Regions from separate parts of the Catonella massiliensis genome, predicted to be linked through region 4. Evidence: predicted binding sites of a transcription regulator. Region 4 holds the regulator's gene; each other region holds the start of a gene.
The links. The regulator Rex, encoded in region 4, represses fermentation and respiration genes when NADH is low (regulators of the CRP and FNR family bind a similar motif). The targets are predictions, from matches to a motif close to ATTGTTAANTANTTAACAAT.
Positions count from the first base shown of each region.

Region 1: JJN12_RS00560 (NAD(P)-binding protein) is a predicted target of Rex. The motif match lies at 4,636-4,655, and genes of this name have one in related genera.
Region 2: adhE (bifunctional acetaldehyde-CoA/alcohol dehydrogenase) is a predicted target of Rex. The motif match lies at 4,405-4,424, and genes of this name have one in related genera.
Region 3: JJN12_RS13745 (glycerol dehydrogenase) is a predicted target of Rex. The motif match lies at 3,057-3,076, and genes of this name have one in related genera.

Region 1 is NZ_JAEPRJ010000001.1:115,790-124,246, reverse strand. Features, by position in the region: gene JJN12_RS14335 (leucine-rich repeat protein) at 1-377, shown strand, start outside; gene JJN12_RS00570 (leucine-rich repeat domain-containing protein) at 729-3,386, shown strand; gene JJN12_RS00565 (hypothetical protein) at 3,534-4,436, opposite strand; gene JJN12_RS00560 (NAD(P)-binding protein) at 4,816-6,645, shown strand; gene JJN12_RS00555 ([FeFe] hydrogenase, group A) at 6,639-8,426, shown strand.
Region 2 is NZ_JAEPRJ010000001.1:1,047,188-1,055,644, reverse strand. Features, by position in the region: gene sdaAB (L-serine ammonia-lyase, iron-sulfur-dependent subunit beta) at 1-213, opposite strand, end outside; gene JJN12_RS04765 (NUDIX hydrolase) at 215-826, opposite strand; gene JJN12_RS04760 (phosphotransferase family protein) at 933-1,682, opposite strand; gene adhE (bifunctional acetaldehyde-CoA/alcohol dehydrogenase) at 1,705-4,326, opposite strand; gene JJN12_RS04750 (exodeoxyribonuclease III) at 4,515-5,267, opposite strand; gene rny (ribonuclease Y) at 5,370-6,917, opposite strand; gene JJN12_RS04740 (regulatory protein RecX) at 7,040-7,642, opposite strand; gene recA (recombinase RecA) at 7,663-8,457, opposite strand, start outside.
Region 3 is NZ_JAEPRJ010000001.1:3,059,701-3,068,157, forward strand. Features, by position in the region: gene JJN12_RS13735 (polysaccharide lyase 8 family protein) at 1-1,435, shown strand, start outside; gene JJN12_RS13740 (transglutaminase-like domain-containing protein) at 1,543-2,724, opposite strand; gene JJN12_RS13745 (glycerol dehydrogenase) at 3,124-4,218, shown strand; gene mgtA (magnesium-translocating P-type ATPase) at 4,395-7,139, shown strand; gene JJN12_RS13755 (class I SAM-dependent methyltransferase) at 7,163-7,765, shown strand; gene JJN12_RS13760 (helix-turn-helix domain-containing protein) at 8,014-8,457, shown strand, end outside.
Region 4 is NZ_JAEPRJ010000001.1:1,516,987-1,525,443, reverse strand. Features, by position in the region: gene JJN12_RS06915 (polyribonucleotide nucleotidyltransferase) at 45-2,138, shown strand; gene JJN12_RS06910 (redox-sensing transcriptional repressor Rex) at 2,172-2,807, shown strand; gene acpS (holo-ACP synthase) at 2,820-3,179, shown strand; gene JJN12_RS06900 (NAD(P)H-hydrate dehydratase) at 3,182-4,753, shown strand; gene rlmH (23S rRNA (pseudouridine(1915)-N(3))-methyltransferase RlmH) at 4,750-5,241, shown strand; gene mscL (large conductance mechanosensitive channel protein MscL) at 5,337-5,756, shown strand; gene eno (phosphopyruvate hydratase) at 5,927-7,234, shown strand; gene dtd (D-aminoacyl-tRNA deacylase) at 7,419-7,868, shown strand; gene JJN12_RS06875 (glycogen debranching protein) at 7,949-8,457, shown strand, end outside.

The DNA of each region.
Region 1 (8,457 bases), 1.4 Mb from region 4:
CTGCAACACCTACTACTACAATCCCTACGGAAAACCCACCTACCAATGTACCATTTACACCTGAAAGAATAGTTAATCCAAACCTCATTCCTGAAGGTAACCCAGTGTTCAACATTGTCGATGAAGATGGTACTTCACTTGGTAATGCTGAGGTAAACAAAGATGACGGAACTTATACTTTCGTAAAAGACAAGAGAACTCCTAAGGGAGTAGCTAAGATCCGCAAGGATAATACCCTTGAAGTAGTTAAGGTATTTGATGGAAAAACTCCTCAGGGCAAACTCCCAAGAACCGGAGGAAGCTCTGAAGAAGGACTTGTTCTTCTTGGTGCAGCAATGCTTGGACTTGGAGCATTTTTCAGAAGAAAAATTAAATAAGATTCACTCATCCCCGACAGAGTTAGACTTCCTGTCGGGGATTTTATTATTAGTTTGTACAATTATAAATATACACAATAGCCAGCTTCAAGCGGATTTTTATACTATTGATATCCATTATCATATCTTAATATTTTCTAAACATTTCCTTAAATTTATGCTTATTCTCCATTTTTAATTGACTTTGAATTTTTTATGGTATAAAATCCCCCTAGACAAAAGCTACATTTTATTCATCTATATGGATAAAATGTTATATTTTTTTGGTGCTTTTATGGTTGCTTTTATTTGGCCAAAGCACCTCATTTCTTTGTCAAACGTTATTAAAATACTTTACAAAGGAGAATGACAATGAAGAAAAAGTTTAATAGCAGACATACAGCAGGGATACTCGCTCTTGCTCTCGTTGCAACCAATTCGCTTTCACTGCTTGCCCCACCTATTAGCTCTGGCAGCTTGGGTATAGGTGCTTTAGCCGCAAAAAGCTTAAATTACTCTGTTGTTGCAAAGGCAGATGTAAGAGAGGATGATACCATCACCCTTGATAGCTCTTGTCTTAATATAAACGGATCTAATATTATATATCGAAATCGCGATGCGATTGAGCGTAAATTAAGGAATACATCCGGAAATATTATCAAAGTGAAGTTTGACCCTAATCTTAATATAAAGGGGATTTCTAGAGCAGCCTTCAGGGGAGCATTTAACGGCAAGCAGTTCATACTTGAATTGCCTGATTCGCTTGAAACTATTGGTGATTACGCATTTGCAGGCTGCGATTTTATCTCAATCAGGTTTAATAATAAATTAAAATCAATTGGCGATGGTGCTTTTAGTGGCAATCCTATCCTATCCTCCGTTAACTTAAACAACGGTGTTGAGACCTTAGGAAATAGCGCTTTTTATAATTGCGCTTTATCATCTATCACCCTTCCAAATACTCTTAAAAGTATCGGTGATAATTGCTTTAGAAGCAATAAGATAACCTATGTTTCCATCCCATCAAGCCTTACAACCGTAGGTATCAATGCCTTTAGAAACAACCAGATATCCGGAATAAACTTTGGATATGGAAACTATAACGTAAAAGGAAGTCTTAAGGCAGGTAACGGTGAAGACTTTGGTCCTGCCAGCAACGGAGGCGATAATCCGGGTGACGCTCTTATGGGCGAAGTTAACAATCAGTTTATTATACCAAACGGAATGTTTGCATATAACAAGCTGACAAGCTTAACTCTCCCTACCAATATCAAGGCTATAGGCAATCAGGCATTTATTGGTAATGATATAACAGACATTAATATCCCTGCCAGTGTAGAAGTTATATATAATGAGGCTTTTCTCAGAAGCTATGAAAATTTTAATAGTAACTTCACAGCAAGGCTTAACTTTGCATACGGCAGTAAACTTAGGAAAATAGGATATGCGGCATTTATGGGCGCCAGCATAGGAGGAAGGCTTACCTTCCCAAGCACAGTTGACTTCATTGGTGCTCATTCCTTTGAATACAATAAGATAACAGGGCTTTCACTTAATGGACTTAATGCTCACATCCGCACCCGTGCCTTTGGTAATACAACCTTAAAATCCGTAGAAGGATTAGATTTTAAGCCAAGCGGTGATATAAAGGTTTTGTCAAAGGAGATGTTTGCTGAGATTGGACCTGATTATGGCTCATTGCATTCGCTTAAAAACGTTAGCTTTGACTATGCTAACCCAGACCCTGGCTTTACAGGTTTAGGGTATAATGCTTTTTATGACCAGCCTATTAGAAGCATGAAAATTCCTGCTCAAATTGTTAACTTTGACAAGGATGTATTTGGCTCCTTAAATGCTTACCTTGAAAACGGCTGGTACCAGTCTACCGAAGACCCTAACGCACGTGATTTCAGAGTTGCCTTATACAGGGTAGATAAAAACCTCAACTATGTGACTACTAACAATGTACCTGATGGAGATACCTATGTCTTTAACCCTGTGCTTTTTGAGCTTAAGCTTAAAGACAATTCCGGGAATAATTATGCTGATTATGTGACCAATATACAGATTGAGGGTACTAACAGGAAATCCACAATTGCAAAAATCGACAGGGAAGATGCTCGCAACGATGTTGATTATAAGCATTTCAAGTTAGGAGATAAAGTTACCTTTAGCCTTAAACAGAGTCTTCCTTCAGGCTACAGGCTTGAAAGCCCATGGCTAAAGTCACTTGGAAATAACAGATATGAGATTGCGCTTGACCTACGTAGTGGAGCTGTAAAGGAAGCTAGATATAATGATTCTGAATACAATGTTGGATATATGAAGACAACCATAAGCTTGGTTGATCCTACTAAGCCTGTACAGCCAACACCTCAGCCTACACCACAACCTACTCCACAGCCTACTCCTCAACCAACGCCACAACCTACACCTCAGCCTACCCCTCAGCCTACCCCTCAGCCGGCTCCACAGCCTATGCCTCAGCCGGCTCCTCAGCCTACACCTCAGCCGGCTCCACAGCCAAGCAATCCGGTTCAGCCTTCTCAGCCGGTTACTCCTAGTCAGCCAAGTACAGGTGGTGGCGGACAGGTTGTCTATCCGTTAATTCCAAGTATTAACGATAACGGTTCATCAAACACAACTGTTAGTGATGACACCACCCCTCTTAGCCCTGTGAAGCTATCAGCTTTTGACAAGCTTATCGCAAAGCTTAAGAAGACTGCTGATAAGAACAAGCTGAAGGCTATCCGCAAGAAGATAAATGCCAAGAAGGGACTTACAATTGAACAGTTTGCAAAGGAGCTTGTAAAAAAGAAAATAATCAAAAAGGCAAACAAGAAGGATACAAAGAAGTATCTAAAGGGTGTTAAAACTTCAAAGTGGGCAAGAGCCTATGTAGCCGGCCTTATAAAGACAGGTGCTCTTACCAAAAAGGATATTAAGAATGTAAAGAAGAAGGTTACTGAGAATAACGCAGCTAAAATACTTACAAAGATTTTTATCAAAAGTAAGAAGATAAAGAAGTAATCTAAATTTGCAAAGAAAATTTGTCATAAGAATAGGGTGTCAGACATTTTGACATCCTATTTTTTGTTAATTTGACATAATAACAAACCAATTTCTCCAACAAGAAAAAATCCTACAGGTTTTAGTTCCCTGTAGGACTTTGTATGTTTACTTAGCATCCCTTATATAGTAAAAGTTATCCTTCGGCAGCTCTCCTATAGCCTTTTTGTCTACCTTTTTAAGAGAGTCAAGGTAGGTCTTAGCTGCCTTTTTCATGGTTTCTCCCCTTAGGCAGGCTACCTTACCTGAAGCAATTACCTTAGCAGCCTTATCAGAATCAGCAGCATCATATTCTTTGATTAGCTTATCTGCCTCTGCCCCATTATCCTTCTCAGTCATCCACATAGCAGAATAACTATAGTCTCCTAAAAGAGCGTCTACAGCATGCTTATTTTCCCTTACAAACTTAGCAGTTGTAAATATACCTGACATAGAATGTTTTTTCCTGTTAGACTTATCCCACTTTTTAGTAACATCAATCACAGTAGTTGCAACCATCCTGATATTACCATCTGTTTCACCATAAAGCTTTACAGCCGCTTCAATAGGAAGTACTGCCATGTCAAGCTCTCCCTTTACAAGCTTATCGCCAAGTTCCTCAGATGAAGATAACTGACTAAAATCATAGCCATTTACTGTCTTATCCTGCTTTGCATTGTCAATAAGCTTAACCAGGCCTACTATATCATTTCCTTTGATTCCTGCGATTTTTACCATAACTCCACTGTCCTCTATGAAGCCACAGCAGTTATATACTTCCTTTGATGACTTACCTGACGTATCCCCCTCTGCGGCACCGTTTGTTGCCACTTTAGTATCTTCTTCAGTCTTATTCGCGTTAACCACAGATACTCCCTCAGAAACATTTGCCACCACTGCGGCATTTTCACTTGAGGCTGGCTTATTTTCAGGCTCAACATTAATATTTTTTGTCGCTGTAGCAGTTCCACAGGCCGTAAGTGATAAGCCTAACACAAATGCCAGTGCAGTATTAATTATTCTCTTTCTCATAAATCTCCTTAATCAATTTTTGTAAAAAATAACAAATATTATTTTAGCCAAGCGAATACCCGAATCGATATTATTTTGACGCTTATCAGAACATGTAACGCATAAACTTAGCCTATAAACAGGCTTTCATTATAACGGAATACTAAATATATAACAACTGATAATTATTATCAATAATTTCTATAAATCTTCTGGTTTATTTGTTTATTTTTTAACTATCCTTGATTTTCCTTTAGCCATTTTGTACAATGAAGTTATCGATATTAAAACTATATTTGTGAGATATTTTTGAAAATTAATCCATGGTTTTTTGCATATTTTTACAAATGAGTAGTTATCGGTTCGAAAATTATGATGGTAAATCAAAGGAGGTAGTTAAATGAGCCGTTTGGAAATTTTTACGCCGGACAGAGCCACTCTTGTAATTGAAGACTTGTACAGAACTCTGGACAAAAGAATAGAGGCAAGCCCTCCCGGACTCTGTCCTGTAGACATCACAAGAGCATTTATTGAAATGTGCCACGCACAGACCTGTGGAAAATGTGTTCCCTGTCGTGTAGGACTGCTCCATCTAAAGCACATGATGACAACTGTTCTTAATGGTACAGCCACTATGGACATTATCGACCTTATAGAGGAGACTGCCAAATCAATCTCAGAAACTGCAGACTGCGCTATTGGTTACGAAGCTGCACATATGGTATATAAGACAGTTACTACTTGTCGTGATGACTTTGAAGAGCATATCAGAAATGGCCGCTGTAACTGTATGACAAAGCAGCCTGTTCCTTGTGTTGCTCTCTGCCCTGCACACGTGGATGTGCCGGGATATCTCGCCCTTGTTAGGGAAGAGCGCTATGCTGATGCAATCAGGCTCATAAGAAAGGATAATCCATTCCCAACTACCTGTGGATTTATCTGTGAGCATCCTTGCGAAGAAAAATGTAGAAGAAATATGGTGGATGATGCCGTAAATATCAGAGGTATCAAGCGTGTTGCAGCAGATATGGCAGGAAAGGTTCCACCTCCTCCTTGTGCACCTTCTACAGGCAAGAAGATTGCCGTTATCGGTGGCGGCCCTTCAGGACTTTCAGCAGCTTACTACTTACAGCTTATGGGCCATCAGACAACGGTATATGAAATGCTCCCTAAGCTTGGCGGTATGCTTAGATACGGTATTCCTAACTATCGTCTGCCAAAGGATAGACTTGAAGAGGATACAGATGCTATCCTTGCTACAGGTGTAGAAGTAAAATACGGTCTTAAACTTGGTGTTGACCTCCTCTTACCTGACTTAAAGAAAGAATACGATGCAGTTCTTATTACTATAGGTGCGTCTACCGATAAGAAGCTTGGGCTTGAAGGTGAAGATGCTGAAGGTGTTATGTCTGCAGTTAAATTCCTTAGGAATGTAGGTGTTGAGCAGTATGACGACCTTACAGGTCAGAATGTAGCCATCGTCGGCGGTGGTAACGTGGCTATGGATGCGGTAAGAACAGCAGTTAGACTTGGTGCAAAGAAGGTTAGCTGTGTCTACAGACGTAGAATCGCTGATATGACCGCCCTTCCAGCCGAAATAGAAGGCGCTCTTGCTGAGGGTGTTGAGATGGTTACACTTAAAGCTCCTTCAAGACTTGAGATTGAAAATGGACATATTAAGGGAATCTGGGTAACACCTCAGATGATATCTAAAATAAGTGACGGAAGAGCCTCTGTAATCGCTACAGGTGAGCCTGACGAGTTCATTCCTTGTGAGACTCTCATAGTAGCAATCGGTCAGAATATCGAGACCAAGTACTATGAAGATGAGGGAATCCCTGTACAAAAGGGTAAGATGTTCACCATGCCTAACGGCGGATTTACAGGACTTCCGGGAATATTTGCAGGTGGAGACTGTGCTTCAGGACCTGCTACCGTAATCAAGGCTATTGCCGCTGCAAAGGTTATGGCTGCAAATATTGACGAATTCTTAGGCTATAAGCACGATATTACCTGTGATGTCGATATCCCTATTCCAAGTAAGGTAGAGCACTCAGCCTGTGGTAGAGTTGAACTTACGGAGCGTGAAGCTTCTGACAGGGTACATGACTTTAATGGTGTAGAGAATTGTATGAACAAAAAGGAAGCCTGCCAGGAATCAGGTCGCTGTCTCAGATGTGACCACTTTGGCTTTGGAATATTCAAAGGAGGTCGTGAGAATATATGGTAAATTTAACAATAGATGGAAGAAGCGTAAATGTGCCTGAGGGAACTTCCATAATGGATGCGGCTTATAGTGCCGGAGTTCCTGTTCCTCACCTTTGTTTCTTAAAGGAAATCAATGAAATAGCTGCCTGTCGTGTCTGCATAGTTGAAATAGAAGGCAAAGATAAGTTTGTTACCGCCTGCAACAACAAGGTTGAAGAAGGCATGGTAGTATATACCAACAGCCCTAAGGTAAGACTTGCAAGACGTAGAACAGTACAGATGATACTTTCACAGCATGACTGCAAGTGTGCAACCTGCGTAAGAAGCCGCAACTGTTCACTTCAGACTCTTGCAAATGACCTCAACATCACAGATACTCTATATGAGGAGCGTCTTGAGGTTCAGGAATGGGATAAGACCTTCCCACTTATAAGAGATTCTAAAAAATGTATCAAATGTATGCGCTGCGTTCAGGTCTGTGATAAGATTGCAGGACTCGGCGTTTGGACTCTTGAGGGCACAGGTGCAAGATCAACCATAAATGTATCCGGTTCAAGAACAATAGCAGAGGCAGACTGTTCTCTTTGCGGTCAGTGTATAACCCACTGTCCTGTAGGTGCTCTTAAAGAAAGAGATGATACCGAGGAGTTCTTAAGAGCCATAGCAGATCCAAAGAAGGTAGTTGTAGTTCAGGTAGCTCCTGCTGTAAGAGCTGCTTGGGGCGAAGGTCTTGGACTTGACCTTAGCGAAGCCACTGTTGGAAGAATCTTTGATTCTCTTAGAAGAATAGGTGCTGACTACGTATTTGATACCGCTTTCTCAGCTGACCTTACCATAATGGAGGAAGCAAGCGAGTTTATAGCCAGATTCTCAAATGGAGAGCTTAAGGATAAGCCAATGTTTACCTCCTGCTGTCCTGGTTGGGTGCGTTTCCTTAAGAGTAACTACCCACACCTTACAGGCCAGCTGTCATCAGCTAAATCACCAATGCAGATGTTTGGTTCAGTTATGAAGACCCACTTTGCTCAGGAAATAGGTGTAGATCCTGAAAATATTTACTCAGTCGCAATCATGCCTTGCGTAGCTAAAAAGGGCGAGCGCAATATGGAATTCTTCAATGAGGAGTATGCAGGACACGATACAGACTGTGTGCTTACCTCAAGAGAGCTTGTTAGAATGATTAAGGCATTCCATATCCTTCCTGAGACGCTTGAAGATTCTGAGCCTGACCACCTCTTCCACGATGTAACAGGTGCAGGTATTATCTTCGGAGCTACCGGCGGTGTTATGGAGGCTGCTCTTAGAACAGCTTACCATTCACTAATGGGCGAAAACTGCCCTCCTGATGCTTTCAAGGTAATAAGAGCTGAGTCACAGAAAACAGGACTTACAGAGGCTACCTTCAATCTCAAAGACATCGACCTTAGAATAGCTGTAGTAAACGGCCTTGCAAATACAAGAAGGCTTATAGATGAAATAGATGCAGGAACTAAGAAGTACGACTTCGTAGAGGTTATGGCTTGTCCGGGGGGCTGCGTAGGTGGCGGCGGTCAGCCTATACATGACGGTGAGGAACTTGCTTTTGCCAGAGGAAAGAATCTCTACTTCCTTGACAAGAACTCCAAAATCCGCTATTCTCACGATAACCCTGATATCAAGTCTCTCTATGAGAACTACTTTGGCACTCCTAACTCACATAAGGCACATCATGTGCTTCATACAGACCATTTTGCTTGGGAAATGCCAAAGCGTCCTACAAGAGATAGAGACGGCTATATCATAAGGGAAAGACATTTGATGTAATAATGCTATTTTCACAAATATGGATTAGTAC
Region 2 (8,457 bases), 470 kb from region 4:
ATCCGGTTCAAAACCCAAAAGACCCGCAACCAACGCTTTGTCAGTTCCATGTCCCTTGCCTGTTGCTGCAAATGAACCAGATAATATAATCTCTGCCTTTACCGGCTTTTCACCCAGCAGCTTGGCTGTGATAAGCCCTATTCTACAAGCTCCTGCTGTATGTGAGCTTGATGGACCAACCATAATAGGTCCAAGTATCTCAAAAACGCTCAATTCAATCCTCCTTCAGAAAGCCAAAAGGCTCTTCATCCTTTATAAAGTGCATAAGCATGTACGCTGTCATTATTGCAATTTTCTCTTCCTTTAGTATTCTTCTAACCTCATCCTTATCAGCTAAGATAATCTCAATTTCTTCGCTATCCTCCTGGTGTTCGTGGGAAGGTTCTCCATCACAATATCCAAATACTGTAGCACAGGATTCATCTGTCATCCCAATGGTTGTGAAAAACGGTCTGTTATAGCCATCAGGTACAGAAATAGGAGTAAATCTCATACCGGTTTCTTCGTATATCTCCCTTCCTGCCGCCTCAGAATAGTCTTCTCCCTCCTCAACCAGTCCTGCAGGAAATTCATAAATATAATCATTAATAGGATACCTATACTGTCTGATTAGCACAACTTTGTCCTTATCTTCTCCCGAAAGCGCATATATAATAACACCATCAGGATTGTTTTTTCCTGTTGTGATTTTTAAGCTGTCTATATCCTTTGCCCTAGAGGCAACAAAATACTTACCCTTTCTGCCTGATTTATGAATATTATCCAGTTCATAAATATTTAAGAACCTGTTATCCGTCTGTTTTTTTATGTTAGTTATCTTTCCCATAATGGTTCTCCTATAAGTTTAATCCATACATCTCCATATTATAACATTTTTTCTTTAAACAGAAAAGAGGCAGTACCAAAAGGTACTGCCTGAAATACAATTTTATTTACATATAGTCAACTACATTTACCCAACGGCTAAGGAGTCCTACTTCCTCCTTATTTCCCTTTACTGACTGTGATGCGGCAACGATAGGGAGCCACTTCTGTACATACTGCTTAGCTGTGTCTGTTCTTTCGCAGAAGAGATTCAGGTACTTGTCAGCAAATTCCTCTTTTCCGTTAAGATAGAACAGCAAGTATGTTCTTGCTACATCAGCGGATGCATTGCCCTGTGTAGCATGTGCCCAGTCAATGATATAAACATCATCATTTGCGGTAACAATGATATTGCTTGGGTTGAAATCTCCGTGGCATAGCTTGTCGTGACGCTTCATTGCATCAAGCCTTGAATGTAAATCATACCTTGTTGTAGCGTCAAAGCTTGAATCGGATATTTTCTTATAAAACTTATCATACTGCCTGTTAAGCATTGGAGCCTTTCTTGAGTGAACATCCGCCTGAATAGCAATAAATCTTTCAAGAAATTCATCCTGCTTCTCAGGGTGCTCATTCATAAGCTGCTCGAAAGTCTTGCCCTCGATATAATCAAGCACGATAGCTGTCTTTCCATCAATCTCAGTCACTCCATGTAATTTAGGTATATTTAATCCTGTCTCCATAACCCTTGCCTGATTGAGTGCCTCATTGAGGATATCAGCCATAGAGTACTGAGCATCAAACAACTTAATTACCTTATTACCATCTCTGTAAACTGTTTTTCCCGGACGCTTCACAAGAACATTCTCAAGTTTCATAATATAAACCTCCCCATTTACATTAAACTGCTTCGTTATTGTTGCCATAGTAAGCATTGAGGTACATCTGCCTCATTTCACTAATAAGCGGATATCTTGGGTTGCAGCCTGTACACTGGTCATCAAATGCTTTCTCTGTCATATCATCAAGAGTAGCAAGGAAATCTTCTTCTTTTATACCATAATCCTTGATACTTCTCTTAATGCCGATTTTATCCTGAAGTTCTCTGATTCCCGCAATAAGCTTTTCTACACTGTCAGCATCGTTTTTACCCTTAAATCCCAAAGCCTCTGCAACCTCTGCATACTTTCTCTGTGTCTTAGGGTATTGATACTGAGGGAAAGTTCCCATCTTGGTAGGTACTTCGGAGGCGTTAAAGCGGATAACCTGCTCCATCATAAGTGCATTTGCAATACCATGTGGTATATGATGGAATGCACCAAGCTTATGTGCCATTGAGTGCATTATACCAAGGAATGCATTTGCAAATGCCATACCTGCCATACAAGCAGCATGTCCTACCTTCTCTCTTGCTTCAGGGTCATTTGGTCCGTTATCATAAGCCCTTGGAAGATATTCAAAAATCATCTGCAGGGACTGTTTTGCTAAACCATCTGTGAAATCTGTAGCCATAACCGATACAAGAGCCTCAAGGTTATGTGAAACAGCATCTATACCTGAGGATGAGGTAAGCCCCTTAGGAGCATTCATCATCATATCTGCATCTATTATAGCCATGTTTGGAAGTAATGCATAGTCTGCAAGAGGATACTTGTTACCGGTTACTTCATCAGTAATAACTGCAAAAGGTGTGACCTCCGAGCCTGTACCGGCAGAAGTAGGTACGGCAATAAAGTAAGCCTTCTCACCCATCTTAGGGAAGGTATATACCCTCTTTCTAATATCCATAAAACGCATAGCCATATCATAGAAGTCAACTTCAGGATGTTCATATAGTACCCACATAATCTTAGCAGCATCCATAGCAGAACCGCCACCAATTGCTATGATACAATCAGGCTCAAAGCTTCTCATAAGTTCTGCACCTTTTTTAGCTGAATTCAGTGTAGGATCAGGAGCTACGTCTGAGAAAGTCTGATGTACTATGCCTAACTGGTCTAACTTATCTGAAACAGTCTTGGTATAGCCATTCTGGAAAAGGAAAGTATCTGTTACTATAAATACCTTCTTTTTATTCATTACATCCCTTAATTCTTCAAGTGCTACAGGGAGACATCCCTTCTTGAAGTAAACCTTTTCAGGTGCTCTAAACCAAAGCATATTTTCTCTCCTCTCGGCTACATTCTTGATATTTAACAACTGCTTGATTCCTACATTTTCGGAAACTGAGTTGCCTCCCCAAGAACCACATCCAAGTGTAAGAGATGGAGTGAGCATGAAGTTATATATATCTCCGATACCTCCCTGTGAAGCAGGTGTATTGACTAAGATACGGCAGGTCTTCATGCGCTCACCAAACTCTGCTATCTTTTCTCTTTCGGTAACTGAGTTAACATAGAGAGAAGAAGTATGTCCGTAACCACCATCTGCAATCAATCTTTCTGCTTTGCTTAGAGCATCTGCAAAATCTTTTGACTTATACATAGCAAGTACCGGTGAAAGCTTCTCATGTGCAAACTCTTCGCTAAGTTCAACACTTGTAACCTCTCCTATAAGAATCTTGGTTGCAGGGTCTACCTTAACTCCTGCAAGTTCAGCTATTGTAGCAGCTTTCTGACCAACTATCTTAGCATTCAGAGCGCCATTTATAATTATCGTCTTACGAACTTTTTCAATCTCATCCTTCTTAAGGAAGTAGCAGCCTCTTCTCTTAAATTCAGCCTTAACTGCATCATATATCTTTGCATCTACAATCACCGACTGCTCAGAAGCACAAATCATACCATTATCAAAGGTCTTTGAATGGATGATCGAGTTGACTGCCATAAGGATATCGGCTGACTCATCAATAATAGCAGGGGTATTACCGGCACCAACACCGAGTGCAGGCTTTCCTGATGAATAAGCACTCTTAACCATTGCAGGACCACCTGTAGCAAGGATACAGTCACATTCTTTCATAACCAGATTGGTCATCTCCAGACTAGGAACATCTATCCAGTCAATGATTCCTTCAGGAGCACCTGCCTTTACAGCAGCCTCAAGCACTACCCTTGCTGCTTCTGCAGTACATTTCTTTGCTCGTGGATGCGGGCTTATGATAATACCATTTCTGGTCTTAAGTGCTATAAGTGTCTTAAATATAGCAGTTGAAGTAGGATTGGTGGTAGGAATAACTGCCGCAAGTATACCAAGAGGCTCTGCAACTCTGGCAAATCCATACTCTTTATCTTCATCAATAACACCACAGGTCTTAGAGTTCTTATATTTGTTATAAATATACTCTGCGGCATAGTTATTCTTGATAACCTTGTCTTCCACGATACCCATGCCTGTCTCTTCGACCGCCATTTTAGCAAGAGGAAGTCTCTGCTGATTGGCAGCAGTTGCGGCTGCAAAGAAAATCTTATCTACCTGCTCCTGTGAATAGGTAGAAAACTCTTCTTGTGCTGCACGAAGCTTCTTAAGAGCCTTCTCAAGCGATTCAACACTGTCAATGATGTCACGAGTCTTTTTTTCCATCGTAATTCTCCCTTCAATCTGCCGGTTTACCGGTGTGTATTTTTTAGGATAAAACAGCCTTGTTATTTTTTTAACTAGCTTGTTAAAATTTTATCATTCTTTCTTTAATCTGTCAATCTCTTTTTCTAATATACCACGAAACTCTTACACTTTCCAGCATTAAAACAATAATTTATATATTTAATGCACTATTCAAAATCTAACTCTACCGGACAGTGGTCACTTCCCAATATCTCAGAGTGAATCTTAGCATCCCTAAGTCTGTCCTTGAAATCATCAGAGGTAATAAAGTAGTCAATACGCCAACCTGTATTCTTTTCTCTTGCCTTAAATCTGTAAGACCACCAGGAATATACATTTTCAAGTTCAGGATAAAAATATCTAAAGGTATCGATATAGCCGGCATCTAAAAGCTCCGTCATCTTTCCTCTTTCTTCATCTGTAAAACCTGCATTTCTACGATTTGTCTTTGGATTCTTAAGATCTATCTCCTTATGTGCTACATTCAAGTCTCCGCAAAGTATAACAGGTTTAGTTTTCTTTAGTCCGTTAAGGTAGGCTCTAAAGTCATCCTCCCATACCATTCTGTAGTCAAGTCTTTCAAGCTCCTGTTTTGCATTAGGTGTGTAACATACAACAAAAAAATGGTCTTCATATTCTGCTGTAATTACTCTTCCCTCGTGGTCGTGTTCGTCTATTCCCATATCGTATGTTACATTAATTGGTTTCACCTTAGTAAACAACGCAGTGCCTGAGTAACCCTTTTTCTCAGCATAGTTCCAGTACTGATAGTAGCCAGGCAAATCAAGCTCCAACTGACCTTCTGAAAGCTTAATCTCCTGAAGTCCGAAAGCATCTGCATCTATGTCATTAAAAAAATCCATAAAACCCTTTGTAAGGCAGGCCCTTAGACCATTAACATTCCAAGATATATACTTCATTTTATTTCCCTTCTTTACTGTTTTAATAATATGATGTGGGTGTCAAAAGTATTTGATACTTCAATCAACAAAAAAAGTCCCTGAAAAAACAGGGACTAAATTTTATTTTGCATAATCAACAGCTCTGGACTCACGAATAATGCTCACTTTTATCTGGCCCGGATACTCTAGAGAAGCTTCTATCTTCTTAGATAAATTACGTGCCAAAAGCACCATCTCAGAATCGGCAACCTGATCAGGAAAAACAACGACTCTGACTTCCCTGCCCGCCTGAATAGCAAAAGATTTGTCAACTCCTTCAAACTCATTAGCTATGTCTTCTAACTCCTTGAGCCTGTTAGTATAGGTCTCTAAGGTTTCTCTTCTTGCACCAGGTCTTGCGGCAGAGATAGCATCTGCAGCCTGAACAAGACATGATATAAGTGTAGAAGGCTCTACATCTCCATGATGAGACTCAACCGCATTGATGACAGTAGGTGATTCCTTATACTTTTTGCAAAGCTCAACACCAATCTGTACGTGTGAGCCTTCCTGCTCTCTATCTACAGACTTTCCGATATCATGCAAAAGTCCGGCCCTCTTAGCAAGTTTAACATCACAACCACACTCTGCAGCCAAGATACCAGACAGCTGGGCAACTTCAACTGAGTGCCTGAGTACATTCTGACCATAACTGGTTCTAAACTTCATTCTTCCAAGAAGCTTAATAAGCTCTGGGTGAATTCCATGAATGCCACACTCAAGAGCAGCCGCTTCACCTTCTTCTCTTATCTGTACCTCAACCTCTTTTTGTGCCTTTTCGACCATTTCCTCAATCCTTGCAGGATGAATTCTTCCGTCTACGATGAGTTTTTCAAGCGCAATCCTTGCACCCTCTCTCCTACCCGGATCAACCCCTGAGAAAACAACCGCCTCTGGAGTATCATCGATTATAAGGTCAACTCCGGTAAGAGTCTCAAGAGTTCTGATGTTACGACCCTCTCTACCTATAATCCTACCCTTCATCTCATCATTAGGAAGCTGTACCACAGATATAGTAGCCTCAGCGATATGGTCAGCAGCACAGCGCTGGATAGCAGAAATAACAATTTCCTTAGCCTTTTTATCCGCGTCTTCTTTTGCTCTGTTTTCAAGATCTTTGACCATAACTGCCATTTCGTGCTTAACATCATCTTCGACAGTTTTAAGGATATAATCTTTTGCCTGATCGGAGGTCATTCCTGATATTCTTTCAAGCTCAGCAAGCTGTTTTGAATGAAGCTCCTCCACATCCTTTTTCCCTTTTTCAAGTTCCGCCTCACGTTCATTAAGCTTAATTTCACGTTTCTCAAGTGCTTCACTTTTTCTGTCTGTAGCTTCTTCCTTTGTTAATACCCTTTTTTCGTACTTCTGTAATTCTGTTCTTCTCTCCTTACTTTCCCTCTCAAACTCATTCTTAGCTTTCAGAGATTCCTCTTTGGCTTCGAGCAAGGCTTCACGTTTCTTAGTCTCAGCTTCTAAATTAGCTTTCTCAATAATCTCCCTGGCTCTTTCTTCTGCAGTTCCAACCTTAGACTCATAGTTCTTAATACGGTTAGAAATTGCAATTTTCCAAACAGTAGGAGCAGTAACCGCAGCAGTAACGAATACAGCAATAGCTGTAACAACAATCGGTTCCACCGGAGCACCTCCTTATTTAATTTTCATTGTACAATAAATCTATGCTAAATTATCATTCCATAATTCAACTGATACATACAACAGTTAAATTTTATACTGTTTGATAAAAAAAGTCAAGTACGAGAGAGGTAATCGCTTAGTACTGAAGCAATCAATTCCGTATTAAAACCCTTCCTGTAAAGATAAACATATATTTTTCTCTTTTTTTCTTCATCTACCTCCTTAGGATTTTTAATTTTCTTCCTAAGTAAGTTGTATAAAGCTTCTTCATCACTCCTGTCATCAACCATCAAATTTTCTATTATAGTTCCTTCTATACCTTTGGCTGCAAGCTCCATTTTTAACTGGCGTTTACTTTTAGACTTACCTCTGTAATTAATATAGTTCTCAGCATACCTTTCGTCATTGACATAATTAAACTTTTTAACATAATTTAGTGCATCATCAATAACACCAGGAGGAAAATCTTTAAGAGACAGTTTTCTTTTTAAATCTGCTTCAGAACAGTCTGCACGGCTAAGAATGTCCAACGCCTTCTTTCTGGCCCTTGGTATAATGGTTTCCTTTATAAGTGCTTCATACCTTTCATCAGGAAATTCGTTTTCTTCTTTTATGCAATACCTTCTTATATCGCTCTGATAAACGTAAAATACCAACGTATCAGCTGTTACACGGAATTTATACTTGTTTACTTTTTCAACATTTTCAATGAACATATCAATTGCTTTCCAAAGAACTACTCTTCATCATATACTTCCTGTTCTTCCGCTTCTTCTATATCTGGCTCTCCACTTTTTGATTCAACAGCTTTATTTGCATGTAACTCTCTAACTTTTTTCTCTATTTCTTCAAACACTGAAGGGTTACTATCGAGGTATATCTTGACATTCTCCCTGCCCTGTCCAATCTTCTCGCCATTATATGAGAACCATGCACCCGATTTTACTACTATGTTATCATCCACTGCAATATCAAGCACATCGCCTGTCCTGCTAATTCCTTGACCAAACATTATATCAAACTGAGCTTCCTTAAAAGGAGGTGCTATTTTATTTTTAACTACCTTAATCTTGGTTCTGTTACCAATGACTTCTCCACCTTGCTTTATAACATCTGCCTTTCTAACATCCATCCTTATGGACGCATAGAACTTAAGGGCTCTACCGCCTGTTGTTGTTTCAGGGTTGCCAAACATAACTCCAATCTTCTCACGGAGCTGGTTGATAAATACCACTATACAATTAGTCTTACTAATAACAGATGTCAGCTTTCTAAGTGCCTGGCTCATAAGACGAGCCTGTAAGCCAACGTGCGAATCTCCCATGTCTCCATCGATTTCAGCTTTTGGAACAAGAGCTGCAACAGAGTCAACTATGACTATATCAACAGCACCACTTCTGACCATGGTTTCTGTTATCTCAAGTGCCTGTTCACCACTATCAGGCTGGGAAATGTAGAGTTCATCGATATTCACTCCAATAGCCTTAGCATATACAGGATCAAGGGCATGTTCAGCATCTATAAATCCGGC
Region 3 (8,457 bases), 1.5 Mb from region 4:
TCAGATTACATTGAACGGGAATAAGCTTGAACTCACACCTGTTAATGTAAATGTGGCTGAGATTGTAAAGGGTGAAGGCCTTGGAACAGGAGTGGCTTCCATGGAAGGAAAGGCGCTTGAGAATGTTAAGTGGGTTCACCTTGAGGGCAATGTAGAGGGAGATAAGGTTGGATTCTATTTCCCTAAGGAAGCGGGAGAGTTAAAGGCAAGGATAGCAGCCAGCACAGGTAACTGGGGCAATATCAACCTTACAGCTACTGCGGATGTAGTTAAAAACTACTTTGAACTGTGGTTTGACCATGGCAAGAATCCTCAGAATGCCGAGTATTCATATGTAATTCTTCCGGGTAGAACTGAGGAAGAGATGAAGGAATATGAGAAGAATCCTTCTGTAGAAATCCTTGCAAATACCGATGAAGTACAGGCTGTAGGCTACAAGAACAAGAGCGTAATCGGTGCAAACTTCTGGCAGGACAAGGTGGCAAGTGTAAGTGGCATAAGTTCTGATAAGAAGGCATCAATCATTGTGAAGCAAAGTGGTGATGTGGTTGAAATCGGGGTATCCGATCCTACCATGAAAAATCTTGGTACAATTGAAGTAGACATCGACAAGGAATTTGGTGAGGTTATCAGTGCAGATCCTAATGTTACTGTAGCCGCAAATAACGGAAAGGTTCATCTTGTTGTAAATACTGCAGGTAAAAACGGTGATACCTCTTATGCTGTGGTAAGATTAAAAACAAATAAGTCTTCTGAGACTACAGGTATTCCTGTAATCCCTGTAATTCCTGCCAAGAAACATTCTACACCTGAAGTTCAGGTTGCCGATGATAAGACACCTGAGGGTAAGGTGATAGATGGAAGTAGCAATAACGCTGCCAGAGAAAAGAAGAATACTGCACTTAAAAAGATAAGGCTTAACTTTAACCTTACAAAGGCTGAGGTAAAGAAAGGTATTAAGAAACTTTCCAAGATATTGGTTAAAAAGATCACACTGAAGAAGGCTGCGAAGGAGCCGGCTGATTTGAGCCTTTCTGTAAGAGATGAGAAAAAGAAGGTGATTTACTCATGGTTTATAAGCGGAAAGGAACTTGCGGCTTCTAAGAGTAAGTTTAAGGACCTTGGCTTAGGCTTAAAGGTTATTCCATCAGCCAAGATAAAGCCTTTAAAATCATTGCTTAAAGGTAAGAATGGAACTGTGGTTTCATTCACATATAGGGGTAAATTCCCTGCTACTGCTACCATTAAGCTACACGATAAGCTCTTTAAATATCCAAGGAATACAAAGCTCTATGTATATAAATACAATGAGAAGAAAAACAGGATAGAAAAAGCTAGCGGAAGTGAAGTAAATGCTGTGAGCAAGGGAGTGATAACTCTTAAAATATCAAAGGGTTCAGACTACCTGATTTTACCTAATAAACTTGGTAAGTAGAAGTACTTTTATGAAGTACGTTTTACTTAAATAAATCCTGTTGTTAATAAATAAAGCCGGTCCATCTGCCAAATGGGCCGGCTTTACAACGCCTATACGTAATCAAATTATTTCTTTACAAAGCTATAGGTATAAATGAACTGATCAGGAGTATAATTATCAACCTTTTTTCCGTCAACCTCAGCATAAGGATAACCGAAGTCATTAAGTGGCTCACCATCCTGTGCTGGAGTTAGGGTGAGGTCTCTACCGTCAGCAAGTATGATTCTTTCTGCATCGCAGTTGCCCCAGTAGTATTCCTGCTTCTCCTTTGTTTCCTTCTGGTCTTTAGTCCAGCCATTCTTAAGGACTGCCTTTAATACGTCTGCAGGATCTGCAGATACCCAGCCTGTACCCTTTAAGTAGAACTCTGCCCAACAATGCTGATTCTTTGTGATGTCATCAGCGTTTATACGGATACCGAAATGCTCTCTTGCAGGGATGCCTGATGCACGGCAAAGTGCTACAAACATAGAGTTGATATCTGTACATTTTCCTGACATTGTTGTATCTAAGAGAGCGCAGACATCGCCTTCTCCACAGCCCTTTACATCCTCGTTACGGTTCATATTGGCAATAACCCAGTCATAGATGGCTCTTGCCTTTTCAAGGTCAGTAGTCTTTCCTTCGGTAACTTCTTTAGCCTTATTCTTTACCTGGTCATTAAGAGGAAGGTTCTTAGAAGGCTCAAGATATTTCTTTATTTCAGCTGTAAGTTCTTCTTTATCATCTTCTTTAAGTTCAGGACGAAGGACTTCATCTCTTTTTACATCAAACATAAGTTTAATTACTCTGTGATGAGGCACTATATCTTTATCCCATTCAACATAGAGTATCTGGTTGCCGTTTGAATCTGTATTCATCTGAGCCTTTACCATACCTGCTTCATACACTACATTTTCAACTGTCTGATATTCACTGTTATGCGGAACAGGAAGCCAAACACGAACCTTCTTGCCCTTCTCGTATTTGGTCATATTAATTACGTTAGTTACCATACCTGCAACAGACTGTTTCTCGTCAGTCTTTGCAGAGCTTACAGAGCTTGTCGCTGTACTTGCTGTTGAACTGGCTGAGGTTGTGGTAGAGGCAGTAGATGCAGCGCTCTTAGTCTCACTTACTGTACTCTTTGCAGAACTTGCAGCACTCTTTGCAGAGCTGGCAGCATTATTACTTGCCTTACTTCCACAGCCCACAGTAATACAGGCTACCATGCCTAATGCTAACAACATTTTCAGATTCTTTTTCATTTTTTTCCTCCCGGATTTGTAATAGTTATACCTTAAAAGGATTGTCACTCATAGTTTTGCATGGTGCAATCTCCGAATATATAACGTTTTAAGGATAACGATTGTGTGGCGTTTAGTAAAATTGTTTTTAGATATAAATGAGGGTGTTTATTGAAGAATATAATAATTGGTGTGGGTTAATCAATTGATGGTTAATTATGGTTGTAACGGAATGATTTAAAATGATAAAGGCAGAAATATATTATCAAGCAAAAACACTGCAAAAATTTCTAAAAAGTAAAATTAATATTTGCAAAAAAATTATTAATGTGCTAGAATAACCTCCAGATATAAATGTTAAATATTTAACATACTTTACTAAAGTATTATGTTAACAATTAAATTAAATGGAGGTTTGTTATGGAACGTTTAAGAATGATGCGTGCACCACTCAAGTATGTACAGGGAAAAGGAGCCCTTCTTCACTTTCACAAAGAAATGGAATACATGGGCAAGAGATGGTTATTTGTCTGTTCCAACAGCGGTTACAAATGCTGCCACGATGAGTTAGAAAAGAGCTTTGAGGGTAAGGATGATTACCGCAGATATGAGGTATTCGGAGGAATATCCAGTATCAGCGAGATAAAGAAGATGCAGGATATAATTGTGGCTGATAAAATAGATGTAGTAGTTGCAGTAGGTGGTGGCTCAGCAGTTGATGCAGCCAAGGCAGCAGCTTACTATGAGAATAAGAGAATAGTTATTATCCCGACAGTTGCCGCTACAGATGCACCTTGTACCGGACTTTCAGTTATTTATAATGATGATGGAAGCTTTAATAAATACCTTTTCTATCCACAGAATCCTGATGCGGTTTTAGTGGACAGTGACGTAATAGCAAAGGCTCCTGTTAAGTTTTTGATTGCAGGAATGGGAGATGCTTTGGGTACCTACTTCGAGGGAAGAGCTTCACTTCGTACTGAGTCTCCTAGCCTTGAGGGTGGCGGTATCACAAGGGCTGGTATGGCTATTGCAAAGACCTGCTATGAGACTTTAAGAACTCATGGAAAGGCAGCAGTTGTTGCCTGTGAGAATAATGTTGTTACCCCTGCTCTTGATGCTGTTATAGAGGCAGCTGTTTATCTATCAGGCGTAGGTGCTGATAATGTAAACTGTGCAGCGCCACATTCATTCTACAATGGTCTTACATCTTTGGGTGGACATGATGCCTACCATGGTAACTGCGTAGCATTTGGTACCCTAGTGCAGCTTACTCTTGAGGGAGCTGACAAAGCAGAGTTTGAGGATATTCAGGACTTCTGCCTTGAGGTAGGACTTCCTATCACACTTTCAGAACTTGGTGATTTCACAGATGAAGAGATTCATACTATGTCTAAAAATGCCTGTGTAGAAGGTGAAACCATTCATAACCTTGCAGGAGATGTAACACCTGAAGAACTCTACTGCGCTATCATTGCAACAGATGCTTTAGGAAAAAAGAGACTTGGAAAGTAATTAGGTATATTGTAAGCACGGCTTTATGGCATTTACAGTTAGTGTATCCATAAAGGCGTGCTTTATTTTTTTATGTAGATAAGCGAAGATACAGCTGTTAGCTTAAAGATTTAGATAAATGAGCTAATATTTTTATTGATTATTCCCCCAAAGAGGTATATACTCCAAAGGTAGAAATGAATAACAAAACAGATAGTTTTGATACTACCTGCCAAAGGAAAGGGATTCAAACTATGGGCTTAATGGATGAAAAGATAACGAGCTCTGTGTCAAAATCAGAGGGGGTTGAGGCAGAGTTTAGGGGTATTGCCGCGAAAGAGAAGGGAGAGCTTCTTAAAGAGCTTAGCTGCAGTGATAAGGGAATAAGTGATGATGAAAGGGAAGAAAGACTTGAAAAATACGGATACAATGACCTATCCGCAAATCAAAAGCACAGCTGGCTGTATTTTATAGTTCACAGCTTCACTGATGCGTTTATTTTGGTGTTGCTTGTATTGTCGTTAGTTACCTTCGTTGTTGAGAAGGATGTTGTTTCCGGAGTAATTATACTTGCTCTTGCCTGCATGAGTGCAGTCATAAGGTTTGTGCAGGACTACGGTTCTTACCTTGACATGCAAAAGCTTAAGGAAATGGAACATGATACAGTCAGGATACAGGTTCCGGGTGAAAATGGTCCTGAAGTAAGAGAAGTGCCTGTTGAAGAGGTTGTGCCGGGAGACATACAGTTAATTGGATCAGGAGACATTGTATGCGGTGACTTATATCTTCTTGAAAGCAGGGACTTGTTTGTATCCGTTTCAGCATTTACAGGGGAATCAATTCCTGTAGAAAAGACTGTTGGTGCAGATTTACGAAATGTAAATGCTGCTGAATTAAACAATATATGCCTTGGTGGCTCTACTGTTAACTCAGGAACAGGCCTTGGTGTTGTGGTACGCACAGGGAAGAGCTCATATCTTGGCAAAATTTCTTCCACAATACATACAAAGAAGAAAGAGACTGACTTTGACCGCAGTCTTGCAAAGATAACAAGGATACTTATTACCTACATGGTAGTTGTAGTTTTATTTGTGCTCCTAATCAATGGACTGGTTAAGAAGAACTGGCTTGAGGCCTTCCTCTTTGCAATTTCAGTTGCAGTAGGCATTACGCCCGGTATGCTCCCAATGATTGTAAATGGTACTCTGGCAAAGGGTGCAAAGTTTCTTGCAAAGAAGAAAACGATTGTTAAAAACATGTCAGCCATTCAGAATCTTGGCGCGATTGACGTTCTTTGTACAGACAAGACTGGAACATTGACAATGGACAATGTAATTTTGCAGAATTATTATGATATTAACGGTGAAGAATCACATCTGGTACTTAATTATGCGTGGATGAACGCATATTACTCAACAGGAGTTAAGAACCTGATTGATAGGGCTATTTTAGCCTATGGGCAAGAAAATGATGTAAATAAGTATGCGGGAGGATATGTAAAGACTGACGAGATTCCTTATGACTTTGAGCGCCGTAGAATGAGCGTGCTTGTATCTAATCCTGGAGGAATGCACTTAGACGGAGGCGTTGAGGAATTGCTTCCTAAGCCAAATGAAGAGGTGCTTATTACAAAGGGAGCCCTAGAGTCTGTACTTGAGTGCTGCAGCCGTATTAGAGTGAAGGGGGAGTATAACAATATCAGTGAGGCTGATTTGGATAGGATAAAAGCCCTGGCTGACAGGCTAAATCAAGAAGGTATGCACGTAATTGGGGTTGCAGCAAAGAAAAGAAGTATTGACGCTCCAACAGTCTTTCATGCAGAGGATGAAAATGATTTGACATTCTTAGGAATTGTCGCATTTCTTGACCCTCCTAAGCCTGATGCAAAGGAAGCAATACACGGTCTCTACGATGCAGGAGTTCACGTAAAGGTAATCTCGGGAGACGCACCTGTAGTTGTAGAACACGTATGTAAGCTGGTTGGAATGAGGACAGATGGACAGAAGGCCATAACAGGCTCTGACATTGAAAATATGAGTGATGAGGCTCTGTCATCCGTTGTTGAGAACAATGACATATTTGCACGTCTATCTCCAATGCAGAAGAAGCGTGTGGTAGATGCCATAAGGAAGAACGGCCACGTTGTAGGATATATGGGAGATGGTGTAAATGATGCGCCAAGCCTTCACGATGCGGATGTAGGTATATCAGTAGATAATGCAACAGACGTAGCAAAGGCAAGTGCAGATATCATTCTCTTAGAGAAGAGTCTGACTGTCATATTAAACGGTATTTATGAGGGAAGACGAATCTATGGCAATATACTTAAGTATATGAAAATGGCTCTCTCAGGCAATTTCGGAAATGTATTTTCAGTGCTTATTGCCTCCATTTTCCTGCCATTTTTACCAATACTGCCTCTGCAGATTCTGATTCAGAACCTAATATACGATTTCACTCAGATTGCGATACCTTGGGACAATGTTGATGATGAGTTCCTACAGGGACCACACAAGTGGAACAGTGCCTCACTTGTGTCATTTATGAATGTTATGGGCGGTGTGTCATCAGTATTTGATGTAATGACCTTCTTAGTTCTCTGGTTCGTTCTGGGCTACAATACACTTGGAATGCAGAACTATTTCCAGACGGGATGGTTTGTTGAAGGACTCATCTCGCAGATACTGATAGTTCAGTTTATACGTACTGCCAAGAGGCCGATTATTGAATCAAGATGTGATGCAAGGCTTGGACTGGCATCTGCACTTGGCATACTGGCAGCTATTTCAATTCCTTTCATATTCGACAGGACTTCAAATGCTGTATTTACCAAGATGCCGGCAGAATTCTTTGTGTTCTTGATACTAATTTTAGTGCTATACAGCGTCACAATTGAGATTGTAAAGAAGTTTTATACCAGAAAATACGGAGCTTGGCTGTAATTTTGTACTAAGGGGGTGTAGCAATGTTTTGGGATAAGATAGCGGGATTTTATGATTTTTTTGAAAAATGCTTCAATGGGGAAGTGAACAAAAAGCTTGTGACGGAAGTTGCAGGCCTGATTGATAAAAATGATACAGTTTTAGAGTGTGCCTGTGGAACAGGGATGATAACAAGGGGTATTGCACCTAGATGTAGAGAGGTTGTGGCAACAGATTTTTCTGAAGGCATGTTAGGGCAGGCGCGAAAGAACTGCGTTCACTTAAAGAATGTGAAGATAGAAAAAGCTGATATTATGCACCTTGGGTATGAGGATGAAGCATTTGATAAGGTTGTAGCAGGAAATGTTATACATTTGCTTGATGAACCCTATAAAGCCCTTGAGGAGCTTATGCGGGTATGTAAAAATGGTGGATATGTCATCGTTCCAACATATATCAATAATAAGACTGAGGGTAAGCCAAAACTTGTTGTTAAATGCTTAGAAAAACTAGGGGCAGATTTTAAGAAGGAGTTTACCTTTGACTCTTACAAGCAGTTCTTTGCTAAAGCAGGCTTTGAAGAGGTTCAATATAAGCTTATAAAGGGGAAGCTGCCATGTGCGATAGCGGTGATTGGGAAGAACTAGAATTCTAATTTATAGTGAGTGGCAAAGCAAAATGTCATATCTTTGTTTGAAAAAAGTGAGAAGACTGCAAGAAATGAACAAGAAACTTAGGACTTTATCAGTTGTGAAAACAATTGGTAAAGTCCTTTTTGTATAAAGCTAAATGGAATGAAAATGTCTAAATGGACTTTGATTTTTTGTTCTAAAGGAAGTAATATAAACATAGATTAGTTACTTCTAACCAACAATTTATGACCGGAGGTGCTGGAATGAATTCAATCAGGACTTTGGGAGATAACGTAAAGGTTCTGGCACGGGACGAGAGCCATGCTATTCTTGAAGTTAAAGATGATACCGGAGAGGGTGTCATGACGATATATATGCCATTTGCAGGAGTATATATAAATATTTGTGATATGCATATGCAACGTTGTAGTTCAGGCTTTCTTCTGGAAGAAAATGCAAATGTCATCTGTTTCGACTATTGCAAGGAGGGTAGGATTGAGCTGGGGACTTCGAATGGCAGTTACAGCGTACTCCAGGAAAAACAGCTTAGGATTGATGACCGCAGGCATCATAGTGGGCAGGTATTTATGCCGCTCAACCATTTCCATGGGATTAGTATTTATTTGAATGTTGATATTGCACCACAGGGGGTTGCTGCGTTTATACCACAATTCTCTGCCGATATTCATAAACTAAAAAGTAAGTTC
Region 4 (8,457 bases):
TTTCGGGATTTACAAAGCCAGTATAAAAAGGAGATAGTAAAATTATGTTTAAGAGTTTTAGTATGGAACTTGCAGGACGTACCCTTACAGTAGATATAGACAGGGTTGCCAAGCAGGCTAATGGTGCAGCGCTTATGCACTATGGCGATACAGTTGTTCTTTCTACCTGTACAGCTTCAGAGAAGCCAAGAGAAGGTATTGATTTCTTCCCGCTTTCAGTGGAATATGAAGAGAAACAGTATGCTGTAGGTAAGATACCGGGAGGCTTCAATAAGAGAGAGGGTAAGGCTTCTGAGAATGCGGTACTTACATCAAGAGTAATTGACCGTCCTATGCGTCCTCTTTTCCCAAAGGATTACAGAAATGATGTTACACTCAATAACCTGGTTCTTAGTGTAGATCCGACCTGTTCTCCTGAACTTACTGCTATGCTTGGTTCAGCTATAGCAACAGCCATATCTGATGTGCCTTTTGACGGACCTTGTGCAACTACACAGGTAGGTCTTATTGACGGAGAATTTGTAATCAATCCAAGTAATGCCGAGATGGCAGTCTCAGCCCTTAAGCTCACCGTTGCATCTACCAAAGAGAAGGTTATTATGATAGAGGCAGGTGCTGATGAGTTACCTGAGGCAAAGATGATTGAGGCTATTTATAAGGCTCACGAAATCAATCAGGAAATCATCGCATTTATCGAGAAGATAGCTGCTGAGTGCGGAAAGCCTAAGTCAGAGTATGAGAGATATGCAGTTCCTGAGGAGTTCTTTGCTGCAATCAAGGAAGTGGTTACTCCAGAGGAGATGGAAAAGGCTGTATTTACTGACGAAAAGCAGGTGAGGGAAGAGAACATATCTGCTATCATGGATAAGCTTAGCGAGCATTTTGCTGAAAATGAAGAATGGCTTCCTTTCCTTTCTGACGCCGTATATCAGTATCAGAAGAAGACTGTTAGAAAGATGATATTAAAAGACCATAAGCGTCCTGATGGCCGTGAGATGTCTCAGATAAGAAAGCTTGCAGCTGAAGTTGACCTTATACCACGTGTTCATGGCTCAGCTATGTTCACAAGAGGCCAGACTCAGATTTGTAATATTACCACTCTTGCACCTCTTTCAGAAGTTCAGAAGGTGGACGGACTTAATGCAGAAGAGACCTATAAGAGATATATTCATCACTATAACTTCCCTTCATATTCAGTAGGAGAGACCAAGCCATCAAGAGGACCGGGAAGAAGAGAAATAGGACATGGTGCTTTGGCTGAGAGAGCCCTTATACCGGTACTTCCTAGCGAGGAGGAATTCCCATACGCTATCCGTACTGTATCTGAGACCTTCGAGTCAAACGGATCAACATCTATGGCTTCCACCTGCGCATCCTGTATGTCGCTTATGGCTGCGGGTGTGCCTATTAAGAGGATGGTAGCAGGTATTTCCTGTGGTTTGGTTACCGGTGAGACAGATGGGGACTATGTACTCCTTACAGACATTCAGGGACTTGAAGACTTCTTTGGAGACATGGACTTTAAGGTAACAGGTACTACAGAGGGTATCACAGCTATTCAGATGGATATCAAGATTCACGGTCTTACAAGGGAGATTGTAGAGGGTGCGATTGCAAGAACAAGAGAAGCAAGAATGTTCATTATGGATACTTGTATGAGACCTGCTATTGCAGAGCCTAGACCAAGTGTGAATGAATATGCACCTAAGATTGAGCAGATTAAGATCGATCCTGAGAAGATTGGTGAGGTGGTTGGACAGAAGGGGAAGACCATCAATGCCATCATAGACAAGACAGGAGTTAAGATAGACATAACCGATGAAGGAAATGTAAGCATTTGCGGTACGGACATTGATAAGATAAATGAAGCTAAAGAAATCATTAGAATGATAGTTACTGAGTTTGAAGAAGGTAAGGTTTATACCGGTAAGGTTGTTTCTATCAAAGAGTTCGGTGCCTTTGTTGAATTTGCCCCTGGCAAGGAGGGAATGGTACACATATCTAAGGTTTCAAAAGAGAGAATAAACAACGTTGAAGATGTACTTACACTTGGAGACATAGTAAAGACTATCTGTCTTGGAAAAGATAAGATGGGAAGAATATCATTTAGTATTAAGGATGTACCTGCAGGAGTGTAAATCATAACACTGAATGGGGTTGGAGGAAAAAATATGGAGTCAAAGAATATATCTCCTGCGGTCATAAAGAGACTGCCTAGATATTACAGATATCTGGGGGATTTACTGAAATCAGGGATAGACAGGATTTCTTCTAAAGAGTTGAGCGAGAGAATGCAGGTTACAGCATCCCAGATCAGACAGGACTTGAATAATTTTGGGGGCTTCGGTCAGCAGGGTTATGGTTACAATGTAGAGTATCTATACAATGAGATTGCCAAAATCTTGGGGCTTGATAAGGACTACAACCTTATTATAGTAGGAGCAGGTAATCTGGGAACCGCAATCACGAATTATACTGATTTTGCAAAAAGAGGATTTTATGTAAAGCAGGTCTTTGATATTAAGCCCGAATTAATCGGAAAGAAAATCGGAGACATAGAAATACTTGGAATGGACAGCCTGCCTGATTATATCAAAAATAATCAGGTAGACATAGCTGCGATTACAGTTCCAAAGGAAATGGCAACTGAAACCGCAGCAAAACTTGTAAAGTGTGGTATCAAGGCTATATGGAACTTTGCTCCTGTGGATCTTAGATTACCGAAGGATGTTATAGTTGAAACAATTCACCTTTCGGACACTTTGATGAGGCTTTCTTATTCACTTAAAAATAAGGGGTCTAAGTAAAGGAAGATTAGCTTGATTATAGGAATTGGTAATGATTTAATCGAAAAATCAAGAGTCAAAAAAGCATGCGAAAAGGATGCTTTTTTGTCGTATGTTTTTACAGAGAAAGAAAGGGAACTGATTGTAAATAAGCCAGACAGGGCAGCAGGAAACTGGGCTGTGAAAGAAGCTGTCGCTAAGGCTATGGGAACAGGCTTTTTGGGATTTAAGATAAGAGAGATAGAAGTCCTAAGGGATGAGCTTGGGAAACCCTATGTGAACTTATATGGTAATGCAAAATTAAAGCAAGAGGAACTGGGGATTAAGGTATTCTTTGTATCGATTTCGGATACCAAGGAATATGTGAGTGCTGTAGCAGTGGCGGAGGGCTGATTATGATAAGACTTGTAGACAGCGAGGGAGCAAAAAAACTAGATGAAGATGCAAGGAAACTTGGCATGCCCGGGATGGTGCTTATGGAAAGAGCGGCTCTATCCGTGGCGGAGTTTATAAGGGATAAGCTTCTAAGAGATGACGTTGATAAAAAGATTATAGCAGTTTGCGGCTCCGGCAACAATGGCGGAGATGGCATTGCCTGTGCAAGAATACTCCATGAATGGGGGTATAATTCAGAGGTAATAATAGTTGGGAAAAAAGAAAAGTTTACCAATCAGACAAAGCTGCAGATAAGGCTTGCCAAAAACTGTGGAGTAGCACTTAAAATATCTAATCCAGTCAAGCTAATTACAGAAAAAAGTGAATTTAACCAGGCTATAGTTATAGATGCGGTATTTGGAGTGGGATTCAAGGGTAAGCTTGAAGGAGACTTGGCTAAGTTTACCGAGTATCTCAATATGTTTGATTCAGTAAAGGTAGCGGTGGACATCCCTTCGGGGGTGAATGGCAGCAATGGAAGAGTTGAAGGAGTAGCTGTTAAATGCGACTATACAATAACATTTGGCGTAAATAAGCTTGGAATAGCCGTATATCCCGGTAAAGACTATGCAGGTGAGATTATTGTGGCTGACATAGGCTTTCCAAAAAAAGCCCTTGATATGGTATCTCCCGATACATTTACCTTTGATGAGTCTCAAATAAGCTACTATATGCCTGAAAGAAGAGAGTACAGCAATAAGGGAGACTTCGGTAAGATACTGATAATAGCGGGTTCAGAGGAAATGTGCGGAGCATCTTTCCTTTCAGCTCTTGCGGCATATAGAACAGGTGGAGGACTTGTTAGACTCTTTGTGCCTGAAGCAAACAGACAGTCTTTGCAGAACCTACTTCCTGAAGCTATACTTACCACATATGAAGATAGTACTGATAAGGTAATAAGTAAGGTAACTGCAGATAAATTAGAGAAGGCTGTGAAGGAATGGGCAGCTGCAATAGTAATAGGCCCCGGTCTTGGATTAAGTAAGAGGAGTAAGTCTTTAGTTAAGAAAGTCGTGGATTTATCAGAAGTCAGAACTGTTATAGATGCAGATGGATTAACTCTTTTTAGAGAAATTGTCGAGGAGAGTGAAGACAGAAGACTTGATTTAGTTAAAGACTTGAAGAAGAATTTCATCCTGACACCTCATATCAAAGAACTTGCTGATTTACTGTATATGCCTAAAGAAGAAGTGAAAGAAAATGTAGTTCAAATTGCAAAGGAATTAAAATCCTGCAGCGGTGAGATTGTTATAAAGGAGGCTAGAACGCTTGTTGCAGGCGGTGGAAAATGCTACATAAACAACAGCGGCAACTCTGGCTTGGCAAAGGCGGGTTCAGGCGATGTGCTTACGGGAATACTCGCAGCTCTTATTGCGACTGAAAAACAAAGGCCTTTTATGGTTACACCTCTTGGTGTTTATATCCATGGGCTCGCAGGAGATATGCTTAAGGAGAAAAAGGGGAAATACGGAATTATAGCTAGAGAACTGGCTGATGAGGTGGCTGAAGTGATGAAGAGGTACACAGAGTGAAAATAACTATACTTTGCGCAGGTAAGATAAAGGAAAAGTACTTTGAAGCGGGCATTGCAGAGTATACCAAGAGGTTGTCAAGATATACGGCCATTGAAATAAAACAGGTGCAGGATGAAAAAACTCCTGACAACGCATCAGAGGCTGAAGAAGAGAAGATAAAACAGGCTGAAGGTGCGAGAATGCTCGACTTTCTTAAGAAGGCAAAGGGAAGTGACTGCTATGTGTTTGCTCTTGTGATTAAAGGGAAGGAGATAGACTCTGTAGAACTCTCAGAGAAGATATCGGAGCTTACCGTATCAGGAAAGAGCCATCTTGTATTTATCATAGGTGGGTCTTTAGGGCTTTCAGATGAAGTGATTGCGGAATCCGATTATAAGCTTAGCTTTTCAAAGCTTACCTTTCCACACCAGCTTATGAGGCTGATTCTCCTCGAACAGATATATAGGGCATTTAGGATAAAAATGGGTGAACCTTATCATAAATGAGAAATTAATGTTGTTAAATCATTACTTATATGTTATATTAAGACCGACATCATAATGGTTTTAAAATAAAACATTTTAAGGAGGAGAAATTCCAAATGAAGAAATTTCTTGAAGAATTTAAGGCATTTGCGCTTAAAGGCAATGTGATGGACCTTGCAGTAGGTGTAATTATAGGTGGAGCTTTTCAGGCTATAGTTACCTCTTTGGTTGGTGATATTATTACACCAATTATCGGTATATTTGCAAGTACTGATTTTTCTAATCTTATAGCTACCATAAATGGTTCTGAAGTAAAGTACGGAGCATTTATTACAGCTATAATCAACTTTATTATAATGGCATTTATCATCTTCTGTATCGTTAAGGGGCTTAATAAGCTTGCTGAGCGTAAAAAGAAGGAAGAGGCAAATGAGCCTACAGAAAAGACCTGTCCATTCTGCCAGAGTACTATCAGCATCAAGGCTACACGCTGTCCACACTGTACTTCTGCGCTTGAAGTGGATATGGATATGTAATTTTGCTGCTTAGTATTTGAATGGGACTCATTTGTTAAAAAGTGAGTTTTATTCCCAAAAATTTACCACATTTTTTACATTATCTATCTAGTTTTTTTATGCTAATTATGTTATCATCTTAGTGTTTAATAATACTTTACAATGCGGAAAGCATGGAAAGGAAGAAGAAAATGGATTATTTAGGAAAATTAAAAATCGAGAAGGTTATCGGTAGAGAGATTATTGACTCTAGAGGTAATCCAACTGTTGAGGCTGAAGTTATTTTAGCTTGCGGAATTGCAGGTAGAGGAACTGCTCCAAGTGGTGCTTCTACAGGTGAATTTGAGGCTCTTGAGCTTCGTGACGGTGACAAGTCTCGTTATGGTGGTAAGGGTGTTCTTAAGGCAGTTGAGAACATTAATACAGTTATAAATGATGTACTTCAGGGTGTTAGCGCATTTGATATCTATGCAGTTGACGCAGCTATGATTAAGGCTGATGGAACAAAGGATAAGTCAAAGCTTGGTGCCAATGCTATACTTGCTGTATCTATTGCAGCAGCAAGAGCAGCAGCTAATGCTCTTGACATCCCTCTTTACAGATTCTTAGGCGGTGCTAACGGCAACAGGCTTCCACTTCCTATGATGAACATATTAAATGGTGGTGCACACGCTACAAACTCTGTAGATACACAGGAATTCATGATTATGCCTGCAGGTGCTGCTAGCTTTAGAGAAGGTCTTAGAATGTGTGCAGAGGTATTCCACGCACTTCAGGCACTTCTTAAGAAGGAAGGCCACACTACAGCAGTAGGTGATGAGGGTGGTTTCGCTCCTAACCTTAAGGATGATGAGGATGTTATCGAGCATATCATCAAGGCTATAGAGAATGCAGGCTACAAGGCAGGTACAGACTTCGTTATAGCTATGGATGCAGCTTCTTCTGAGTGGAAAGACAAGGAGAAGGGAATCGGACACTACTTACAGCCAAAGTCAGGCAAGAAGTTTACTTCTGATGAGCTTATTGCTCACTGGGAGAGCCTTATCGATAAATATCCTATCTACTCAATCGAGGATGGTCTTGATGAAGAAGATTGGGAAGGCTGGAAGAAGATGACTGAGAAGCTTGGACACAAGGTTCAGCTTGTTGGTGATGATCTTTTCGTTACCAATACAGAGCGTCTTGAGAAGGGTATTAAGCTCGGTGCAGCTAACTCTATCCTTATCAAGCTTAACCAGATTGGTTCTGTATCTGAGACTCTTGAGGCTATTAAGATGGCTCACAAGGCAGGATACACAGCAATTTCTTCACACCGTTCAGGTGAGACAGAGGATACAACAATTGCTGACCTTGCAGTAGCTCTTAATACCTGCCAGATTAAGACAGGTGCTCCTTCAAGAAGTGAGCGTGTAGCTAAGTATAATCAGCTTCTTAGAATCGAAGAGGAGCTTGGTGCAGCAGCTTACTGGCCAGGTTTTAATGCATTTAATCGTAAATAATTATTATAAAACAGGGGATATAATTATATAATGGGGGCTTTTCCGGGGTAGCTTTATTAGTGTTTACCGTACGGAGGCCTGAGTAATTAATTATACATTACTGTATAAGACTGCCGTACCGGTATATTCGGTACGGTGGTTTTGTGTTCTGTCTAATGAATTTTAATTAAAGGGGGATGCTTTTATGCGTTTTATAATTCAGGTTGTAACAAATTCTGATGTAAAGATTGACGGAGAGGTCAGAGGGGCTATTGACAGGGGCTACATGGTGCTTATAGGCGTAGGTAAGGATGATACAAAAGAAATAGCTGACAAGATGATTAAGAAGATGCTGGGCCTTAGAATAATGGCTGATGAGAATGGCAAGACCAATCTTAGCTTAAAGGATGTAAACGGTGAGCTCTTACTTATATCTCAGTTTACCTTATATGCTGATTTAAGCCGCGGCAACAGACCGGGATTCACTACTTGCGGATCTCCGGATATGGCAAAAGAGCTGTATCATTATATAATAGATGAATGTAAAAAACAGGTACCTAAGGTTGAACAGGGTGAATTTGGTGCAGATATGAAGGTTAGTTTAACTAACGATGGACCATTTACCATAATTTTAGACAGTGCAGAACTCAAATAAAGCTGTTTTTTACAGATTATCTTAATGATTGTAAGATGATTACAGCATAAGATGGTATATGTGTGCAATCGGAGGATTATATGGCAGAAGCGAATAACAATCTCTCATTTGAAAGATTCCATATTCGACCAATAGATGAAATTAATGGCTTCAAGGTAAGGCCGGGTCTCTACGAACAAAATGGAGCGACAGCCATTCCCAGTGGTGTTAACTTCACTGTTCCAACCAATGGAGGGACAAGCGTAGAACTACTTCTTTTTAAGAGCAGGGAAGACGAACCTTATGCGGTTATACCTTTTCCGGAAACCTATAGAATAGGCAACGTTTATTCTATGATAGTATTTGATTTGAATATTGAAGATTTTGAATATGCTTATAGAGTTGATGGTCCTTATGACAAAGAAAAAGGACTTATCTTTGATAAGAATAATATTCTTTTGGATATGTATGCCAAATCAGTTACAGGACAGAGTGAATGGGGAAAAAAGCGCAGTAGCAAGTCTTTTTACAAGGCAAGAGTTGTGCGTAATGACTTTGACTGGGGGAGTGAACCTAATCCCAATATGGCTCTTGAAGACCTGGTCATCTA